DNA from 2 places in the Dechloromonas sp. ARDL1 genome. Region 2 is predicted to be linked to the other one. Evidence: riboswitches for the same ligand, from Rfam matches in the RefSeq annotation. Region 2 holds a riboswitch; the other holds the start of a gene.
What was found. Region 2 has a riboswitch for cobalamin ahead of AB6Q56_RS10170 (energy-coupling factor ABC transporter permease). Riboswitches for the same ligand answer to the same signal wherever they lie in the genome.
Positions count from the first base shown of each region.

Region 1: another riboswitch for cobalamin. It lies ahead of cobT (nicotinate-nucleotide--dimethylbenzimidazole phosphoribosyltransferase); the one in region 2 lies ahead of AB6Q56_RS10170 (energy-coupling factor ABC transporter permease).

Region 1 is NZ_CP168939.1:3,440,665-3,445,360, forward strand. It holds gene AB6Q56_RS17075 (hypothetical protein) at 1-475, opposite strand, end outside; gene AB6Q56_RS17080 (adenosylcobinamide-GDP ribazoletransferase) at 668-1,438, opposite strand; gene cobT (nicotinate-nucleotide--dimethylbenzimidazole phosphoribosyltransferase) at 1,512-2,573, opposite strand; cobalamin riboswitch at 2,754-2,983, opposite strand; gene cobU (bifunctional adenosylcobinamide kinase/adenosylcobinamide-phosphate guanylyltransferase) at 2,970-3,530, shown strand; gene AB6Q56_RS17095 (sensor histidine kinase) at 3,641-4,249, shown strand; gene AB6Q56_RS17100 (response regulator) at 4,246-4,696, shown strand, end outside.
Region 2 is NZ_CP168939.1:2,064,508-2,069,203, reverse strand. It holds gene AB6Q56_RS10185 (energy-coupling factor ABC transporter ATP-binding protein) at 1-221, opposite strand, end outside; gene cbiQ (cobalt ECF transporter T component CbiQ) at 218-958, opposite strand; gene AB6Q56_RS10175 (energy-coupling factor ABC transporter substrate-binding protein) at 948-1,268, opposite strand; gene AB6Q56_RS10170 (energy-coupling factor ABC transporter permease) at 1,265-1,942, opposite strand; cobalamin riboswitch at 2,074-2,283, opposite strand; gene AB6Q56_RS10165 (DUF411 domain-containing protein) at 2,351-2,845, opposite strand; gene AB6Q56_RS10160 (ankyrin repeat domain-containing protein) at 2,839-3,312, opposite strand; gene AB6Q56_RS10155 (acylphosphatase) at 3,414-3,722, shown strand; gene AB6Q56_RS10150 (MaoC family dehydratase) at 3,751-4,200, opposite strand; gene AB6Q56_RS10145 (CapA family protein) at 4,220-4,696, opposite strand, start outside.

The sequences.
Region 1 (4,696 bases), 1.4 Mb from region 2:
CAATTCCGTGTAATGGCGTTTGAAAGCCACGGATACTGAGCACCAGAGCTGGTTTTCCCATGCCGGGGAATATTCGAAATAAAGCAAGAAAAACAAATGTGGCCAATAAGACGCTACCAACAAACATTCCCCATCTGGGTTCGGCGGCAGAAGCGGAAGAGTAAGCAAACAAAACGCTCGCGATTAGCATTAGAAATGTAATCAGAACATTTGTGCTGCTGGTTTTCACCTCCAGGGATTTTCCATTTTCCCAAGGAGCTTTCGCCAGAGCTTCGACCCGAAATTTTATTTCCTTGGCATGTTTCTCTTGGAGTAATTTCTCTCGACGCTTATCTAAAGAGTACGCAAAATAGCTAATGGCAGCTCCGGCAAGCCCAATTGCCAACATAGCGGGATACTCGCGTGCTAAGGCTATCCCTATCCCGAGCAATAACAATCCGATGACAGCTAAGAGAAGCGCGAAAAATTTGATCATATACAGGACATTGCTTACGGGTTGGGTAGCCGCAAAAGTTGAGGTTACAGATTGATACCAAAGTCATGCATTAAATCACATGGGATACCAACTGCTTTTCTTCTCGTTCGAGTTAATTGTGGCTGTCTGCCGTGAAGCAGACTTCTGGATGGCTGATTGTGGCCGAATCTCGACATCCGCTATACAACGGCGTTAAGACGCAAACGCCACCCAGTTCGCCACCAAACCCAGATAAAACCCGATCTCGGCCACCTGCTGCACCGCCCCCAGGCAGTCCCCGGTATACCCCCCCAGCCAGCGCCGGAATTTCCCGACCAGCCATAGCGTCGCCACGGCAGCCAACGCAACACCGGCCAGCACTTTCCACCACGGCAACAACACCAGCGGCGCTGCGGCGAAACACAACGCGACGAGCAGATTGCCGCCGGACATCCGCGTCGCCAGCGGTCTGGCCTTGCTCGACGCGTCTTCGCGCACGTAGTCCATGGTCGCCAGCAGCATCGTCGCGCAGAAGCGGGAGACGGCGTGGCCGGCAAGCAGGGCGACGGGGACCAGCGCCGGGTCGAGCGACGTGAGCAGCACGAACTTGCCGAGCAAGGCCAGCACCAGCGCGACGACGCCGTAGCTGCCGACGCGGGAGTCCTTCATGATGTCGAGGATGCGTTGTTTTTCCCAGCCGCCGCCGAGGCCGTCGGCGGTGTCCGACAAGCCGTCTTCGTGGAAGGCTCCGGTCGCGTACAGCGTCGCCGCCATCGACAGCAGGACGGCGACAGACTGAGGCCACAGGTGCAGGGCCAGCCAATAGACGAGCGCGCCGATGCCACCGACCAGCAGGCCGACAGCCGGGAAGTAGCGGGCCGAGTGGTTGAGCGCCTCGGCCGAATGCCCGACCCAGCCGGGTACCGGCAGCCGCGTGAAGAAGCGGATGGCACCGAAGAAATATTCCAGTTCGCGACGGATCATGTTGCAGCCCTCGATTCCCGCCCACGCCTCAGGCAAGCCTTGAGACGGGCGGGGGTTTGCCTGGGTAAGCGGCTTATTCCTTGTCCGAGACGCCGGCCGATTCGAAGCTGGCCATCTCGTTGAGGAAATTCACCGCCGCCTGGACCAGCGGGTAGGCCAGCGCGGCGCCGGTGCCTTCGCCGAGGCGCAGGCCGAGATCGAGCAGCGGTTCGGCGCCCATGGCGAGCAGTTGCGTGCGGTGGCCGGCTTCGGCGGAGCGGTGACAGAAGACGCAGTAGTCGAGCAGGGCCTGGGCGAGGCGCGAGGCGACGAGCGCCGCCGAGCCGACGATGAAGCCGTCGATGAGCAGGACCATCTTCGCTTCGGCAGCAGCGAGCATGGCGCCGACCATGGTGGCGATCTCGAAGCCGCCGAATTCGGCGAGCACGGCGAACGGATCGTTGTCGCCGCCGCCGTTGCGGTAGCGCAGCAGCGCCTGTTCGAGCAGGTCCTGCTTGCGGGCGAGGCCGGCGTCATCCAGACCGGTACCGCGCCCGACGCATTCGGCCAACGGCAGGCCGGTCAGGCAGTGGGTGAGCAGCGAGGCGGAGGCGGTGTTGCCGATGCCCATTTCACCGAAGCCGACGACGTTGCAGCCGGCCGCTGCCAATCCGAGGACGATGCCGGCGCCCTGCTCGATGGCTTGGGCGCACTGGGCGACGGTCATCGCCGGTTGCTCGATGTAGTTGGCGGTACCCGGTGCGATCTTCAGATCGATGAGCCCTTCGCGCTCGCCGCCGAAATCGTGCGCCACGCCGGCATCGACCACCGACAGCCCGAAGCCGTTCTGGCGGGCGAAGACGTTGATCGCCGCGCCGCCGGCCAGGAAGTTCTCGACCATCTGCCAGGTCACGTCCTGCGGGTAGGCCGACACGCCGGCCTTGGCAGCACCATGATCGCCGGCGAAGACGAGCATCTGCGGGTTGTTCAGGCTGGGGGTCAGCGTCTGCTGGATCAGACCGATTTTCTTGGCCGTCTTTTCGAGCAGGCCGAGCGCGCCGAGCGGCTTGGTCTTGCGGTCGATCTTGTGCTGCAGGGCGGTGTCGATGTCGCGGTTCGGGGCCGCGATGTTGAACTGGTGGTCAAACGAATGCATCCGATTCTCCAAAAGCAAAAGGGCCTCGCGGCGACGTTGTCCAAACGCTGCCGCGAAGCCCTGTCCACAGGCTTCCATTTTCAAGAAACGCCAACAACATGAAGCGAAGCGTTCCTGGCTAGGCGCGCCGCTGAAGGCAGTACAAAAAGTACGGCAAGGCAGCACAACGACGCCAGGATCATTTTGTTGGCGTTTTCGACACGTCTTCTGGCTCTCGGATCGTCCGTTCGCCGCGCCTTCCCGCCGGGTCTGTTTCCCCTTGGCAGTGACATCTTGCAGCGACCGTCCCCGATTACAGCGGCGGGCCCGCCCCGGAATTGAGTCCAACTCGCACCGGGTTCCGTATTGTCGAAGCGGCGATTATAGCGGTTGCCGCCCTGCCCGCCTTCACCCACAATGCCGCCCATGAAAGAACTGATCCTCGGCGGCGCGCGCTCGGGCAAAAGCCTGCTCGCTGAAAAGCGCGCCCAAGCATCCGGACTCAAGGTCATCTACCTTGCCACCGCCCAGGCCCTGGACGGCGAGATGGCACGCCGCGTCGCCCACCATCGCGAACGGCGACCGGCCGAATGGGGCTGCGTCGAGGAAACCCTGCACCTGACCGACCGCCTGCACGACCTGGCCGCGCCGGATACCTGCATCCTGGTCGATTGCCTGACGCTGTGGCTGTCCAACCTGCTGTTTGCCGGAAAGGCCGCCGCGCAGGCCGAAGCCGGCGAGGCCATCGACTGCCCGCTGTTCCGCACGCAGACCGCAAACCTGATCGAAGCGCTACCAACGCTGCCGGGGCACATCATCCTCGTGTCGAACGAAGTCGGCTGGGGCATCGTGCCCATGCACCCGGTTTCCCGCCTGTTTGCCGACGAACAAGGCCGTTTGAACCAGCGCGTCGCCGCCGTCTGCGACCAGGTAACGCTGGTCAGCGCCGGACTGCCGCTGCAGCTGAAACCCCGCTGAGATACCGGCTTGTACCGCCGGTCACCCGACCGGCGGCAACGGTTCCCTCCTCCCGCCGGCCGGCGTATGCTTGCGCGCAAAGGGACAACCGCCATCGGCAATATAACGATATGCAAAAGCTGCTCGACATTCTGGCGTCAGGCATCCACGACGCAAAAAATCAGCTGTTCCAGGCCGAGTCGACGCTGATCGAGGCGGAAAGCAAACACGGCATCGATCTCGGCGAAGCGCGCTACGCCATCGAGGCCGCTGCCCAGCGCCTGTCGCGCACGCTGACCGCCTACCGGCTCGGGCGCCACGACCAGGCGCTGGCCGTCGTGCCGACCGTGGTCTGCGACCTTTGCGACGAGGTTGCCCTGGCCCAGCGCCATCACCTTGCCGCCGCGCAGATCCGGCTCGAAATCGACTGCCAGGCCTTCGACGAATGGCCGCTCGACCGCGACCTGCTGACCGACATTCTCAACAATGCTGTCCAGAACGCCGGGCGTTTCGCCAAGAGTTGCGTCCGCCTCAGCGCGGCGATGGACAACGGCGGCTTGCTGCTGCGCGTCGAGGATGACGGCCCGGGCTACGCGGAACTGCCACCGGCCGGCGGCACCGGGCTCAAGCTGGCCAAGACGCTGGCCGCCCTGCATGCGCGCAAGGAGCGGCACGGCCACCTGCATCTGGACAACGGCGGTCCGCTTGGCGGTGCTCGCTTCACGTTGTGGCTGCCATGAGCAACCTCTACGCCAAGAAACGCTTCCTGGTCGTCGACGACATGCCGACGGCCCGCGATGCCCTGCGCACGGTCGCGCAGAACATCGGCGCCTTTTCGGTCGAGTTCGCCGCCAATTATCAGGACGCGCTCTATCGCATCCGCAACAATACGCCGGACGTGATCCTGTGCGACTACATGCTGGGCGAAGGCCGCTCCGGCCAGCAACTGCTGGAGGAACTGCGCCGCTTCAACCTGCTCGCCGACGAAAACATCTTCATGATGGTGACCGGCGAGCAGTCTTACGAGCAGGTCGTTTCGGCCGTCGAACTGGTGCCGGACGACTACATCATCAAGCCTTTCTCGCCGGAGAAACTGCTCCTGCGCCTGGACCGCATCGTCGCCAAGAAAGAGTTCTTCAAGGATTACTACCAGGCCAAGCGCAAGCAGGAATATGCCGAGGCGCTGG
Region 2 (4,696 bases):
ACCGGCTGGCCGGCATAGCGCACTGTGCCGCTGGTCGGGCGCAACAGGCCGTTGGCATGCTGGAACAGGGTTGTCTTGCCCGAGCCGTTGGCGCCGAGCAGCGCATTGCGGCTGCCGCGCAGGATGTCCAGCGAACAGCCGTCCAGGCCGGTGTTGCCGTCGGCATAGCGAAAGGCTACCTGCTCGAATTGCAGCAGGATGTCGTCGCGCGGCAGCGTCATGCCAGTTGCCCGATCATGATGAGCAGCGTCCCGCCGGCGAGTGCCAGCAGGCTGTCGCGCCGGGCGTGCGGGAAGGTTCGCGCCATGAAGCGCAGCGGTCCGTCGCTGTTGCGGGCCTGTGCGGCGACATGCAGCGCCTGGGCGCGTTGCCAGACCTGCACGGCGAGATTGGCGATCAGTCCGCCCAGCGAACGCCAGGCATGGCGACGCGTGGCGTAGCCGAGACGCGCCGTCTGCGCGGTCACCGTGTCATGCACCGTCGCCGAGAAAACCGACAGCATGCGGTAGCCGAGCACTGTCAGGTCGAGCAGTAGCGCCGGGGTTTTCAGGCGGCGGAGCAGGTCGATCAGGTCCGGTAGCGGCGTCGTCAGGACCAGCAGCAACAATGCAGCGAGCGCGGCCAGCGAACGGCTGCCCACCTGCCCGAGCTGCGCTCCGGCGTCGGGTGCTCGGGTCAGTGCCAGCCCGCCGCCGTCGACGCTGCCCAGCGACAAGGCGAGCGACAGGCTGCTCAGGGCGAGAAAGAGAAGGGGCGCTGCCGCCGCCCGCAGATAGGTCGGGATGGGAACGCCGGCAGCCAGGCGGGTGACGGCGAACAGCAGGCCGGCGACCGCCAGCGCGCCGCCCGGCGTCGGCGCGGCAAATGCCGCAACCACGCCGGCCAGCGCAAACAGCCCCTTGGCGACCGGCGAGACCGGCCGCCAGCGGCTGACGCAGGCGGCGTGCTCAAGGTGCATCGTCACCCTTTTCGGCGGCGCGCCGGTACTTCTCGCGGGTGACCGACACCCCGAGCCAGTAGCCGATGATGCCGGCGCCCAGCGCCGCCTGCAGCGCGAACAGCAGCGACTCGATCTCCTTGCCCGGCGGCGTCAGGATGGATTCGAACCAGGGGCGGTAGTTCGGCGCCAGTTCGCCGATGGCCTGTTGGCCCTGGGTGTCGGAGCCGCCGAACAATTCGGCGTCCGGGTCCGGCTTTTGCACCAGCCACAGGGGGAGGGCGGTGAGCAGCACGACCCCGAGCAGCAGCAGGATGGTTCTCGGCTTCATGCTTTGACTCCGCCTGGTCCGGACAGCCGCAGCGCCAGCAGTTCCTGCGCATTGAAGCGGCGCAGGGCGTTGAAGATCAGTACGGTGAGCAGTCCTTCGCTGATCGCCAGCGGAATCTGGGTGAGCGCGAAAATGCCGGCGAACTTGACGAAGGCGCCGACAAAACCGCTGATGGGGTCGGGGAAGGCGAAAGCCAGCTGGCCTGCGGTGGTGACGTAGGTCATCAGGTCGGCCAGGCAGGCGGCGAGAAAGACGGCGACGCTGCACGAGGCGCGGCAGGCGGTGGCGAGCCGGAACACGCCAGCCGCGACGAGGGGGCCGACGACGGCCAGCGAGAACAGGTTGGCGCCCAGCGTGGTCAGTCCGCCGTGGGCCAACAGCAGGGCCTGGAAGAGCAGGACGACGAAGCCGATCGGCGCCATCGCCGCCGGTCCGAACAAGATGGCGCCCAGCCCGGTGCCGGTCGGGTGCGATGAGCTGCCGGTCAGCGACGGCAATTTCAGGGCGGACAGAACGAAGGAAAAGGCGGCGGCGACGCCGAGCAGCATGCGCAGTTCCGGATGCTCGCGCAGCCGGCGATTGACCGAATGGATGCCGTAGGCGACGAAAGGCACCGCCGCCAGGCTCCAGCCCACGGCATGCTCGACCGGCAAAAAACCTTCCATGATGTGCATGATTCATCCCTCAGCAAACATCGAAACATGCCAAGGGGGATATGACGGATGCGGGACGGATGGCGGCGTGTACCCGGAGTGGATAAGCAACGGCAAGCCAACTGCACCTTTCCCTTTACCCCGGAGAAATGGCACGACATTGGTTTCAGGCCGGTCTTCTGGCTCGCCTTCAATCTTCTCCACCGGCCTTCCCATGCGATGCGCACAGTGGCGTGGGGTGGAGTCGTCAGGCCTACAGCAGCGGGGGCTGCGCCGGACTGTCTGCTTGCGCAGCATCACCGGCTTCCCGTTTCACCTGCCCCACGACTGTGAGGTCAGGCACCTAAAACTGCACTGATTCTACTCTGAAACTTTCTGGGGGATAAAGCTTTTCGCCGCGTGCGTGGCTGGCAAACCGCCCGGCGCGGCTCAGTGCCGGGCGTAGATGGAGGTCTTGCCGTCCTTCTTAACCAGCAGGGTTTCGTAGAACTCGCGCCGCACGCGGGGGGCGACGGCGCTGTCCTTTTCCAGCACGGTGCAGGCCGTTTCGCAGGTCGGGCTGGAGAATTCGCGGCCGGGCGCGCCGAGCGGCAGGCCGGGAACCGCCAGGCCCAGCGCCTTCGGTTTTTCGGCGAGCAATTCCTTGATCTGGTCGGCGTGCACATGGCCTTCAATGAAGTAGCCGGCTACCAGGCCGGTCGGTACGGCCTCCAGGTCACGCGGTACTTTCAGGCGGCGTTTGACGGCTTCCATGTCGTCCGTCTGCGTCACTTTCACGGTGAAGCCGTTCTGGCGCAGATGCTCGGCCCATTCGATGCAGGCCAGGCAGACCGTCGGCGTATAGACCTCGATGACCGGCAGGGGCTGGGCGGCGGCGATCTTGGCGCAGAGCAACGCCAGCAGCAGGGCGAAACGCTTCAGCATGGCTTGCCCGCCTTGCAGCCCTTGAGTATCCACAGCGAGATGATGCCGGCGGTTTCGTCGGCCTTGACCTTGCGTGCCATGGAGCCGGCGTCACGACCGTTGTCCGTCTTGGCCAGCGGGTCGGCGCCGGCCTCGAGCAGCAGTTGCGTGTGCGTCGTGCGGCTGCCGTAGGCCGCCATGTGCAAAGGCGTTGCCCCTTCGTTGTCGCGCGCATTGGGGTCCGCCTTGGCGGCGATCAGCACCTTGAGCGCACTGGTGTCCGGGTTCATGGCTGCAAGATGCAGCGGCGTCGAGCCGAGTTCTGTGCGAACGTCGCGTTGCTTGGGGTCGGCCGCGAGCAACTTGCTGACTTCGGCTCCGGTTCCGGTTCTTGCCGCGTCATGGATCGGCCGGTCGTGGCTGGTGGGCTGGCTGAAGGCCGGTGCGCTGACGAACAAGGCGAGCAGGATGGGCAGCAGTTTTTTCATGGGCGTGGCGCTTGGGTCGGGAGGATCATTGTTGCGTTAGTCTATTGGACAATCCTTGATCTGTCGCAGTTTCGTTATTCCCTAATATAATGATTCCATTGATGAATTGGCGGAAAACGGAGGCGATGGAGATGGGGAGTATTGCGCGTCACCTACGCATCGAGGGGCGGGTGCAAGGGGTCGGTTATCGTTGGTCGATGTTGGAACAGGCTCGCGCCCTGAGGGTCAATGGCTGGGTTCGCAATCTTGGCAGCGGCGATGTCGAGGCCATGCTGGCCGGCGAAGAGGAGGCGGTCCTCAAGCTGATTGCCTGGGCGCAGCGCGGCCCGGCCCATGCCCGGGTCGAACGGATCAACGTATCCATCGGCAGCGGCGACTTCACGGATTTCGCGCAACTGCCCAACGCTTGAAACGCGGCCAAGCTGCGGGGCGATTCGCCTAGCCCGTCTTGCGACGGAGCAAGTGATTGACGATGAAGGACAGCACGACTTCGCCACGCTGATTGATCGCGTGATACTTCAAGCGGGCAATGCCGCGATCCGGCTTGGAATTCGAGGGCCGTACTTCCAGCACCTCGATTTCACTGTGCAGGGTATCGCCCGGCCGCACCGGCGCCAGCCAGCGCAATTCGTCGATGCCCGGCGACCCCATGCTCGATTCGGCCAGCACGCCGGACTGGATGAAGAGGCGGAAGCAGATGGCCAGGCTCTGGAAGCCGCTGGCGATCAGCCCGCCATATGGCGAATCGGCCGCCGCGTTGGCGTCGAGATGGAAAGCCTGCGGGTCGTAGCGCCAGGCGAAGTCGATGATTTCGGCTTCGGTCAGCGTCAGGCCGGGCGAGGTAAAACGCTGGCCGGGGATGAGGTCGTCAAGGTAGCGGGTATCCATGCGGTCTCCTGAGGTCTGTCTACGGGTTGATACATTGCGCGACGGAGGTTTCTCCCCGGCTGCCGCAGGGTGTTGCTTGACCCGGGGCGGGGTGGGGCGTGCCGTCGGCGTCGATGTGGGCGGCGAGGGTTTCCCAGTGCCGCACGCCGTCGCGGTCGATTTCCAGGCGAAGCAGCCAGCCCCGGCGGCCGTTTTCGTAGTCGAAGCCGTCGAAGATAAAGTTGCCGAGGCTGTAGACGATGGGTTTGTCTTTGTAGATGTCGGCCCCTTGCGTGACGTGCGGATGGCTGCCGACGACCAGGCTGGCACCTTCGTCGATCATGCGGCGGGCGAAGGTCTTCTGGCGCTCGTCGGGTTGGGTGTTCTTTTCCCAGCCCCAGTGCATGAAGGGGATGACGTGGTCGGCGCCGGCAGCCTTGGCGGAACGGATGTCGGCGATGACCTGTTCGTCCTCGCTCCACGCGATGCCCGGCGTCTGTGGACCGCCCTCGAAGCG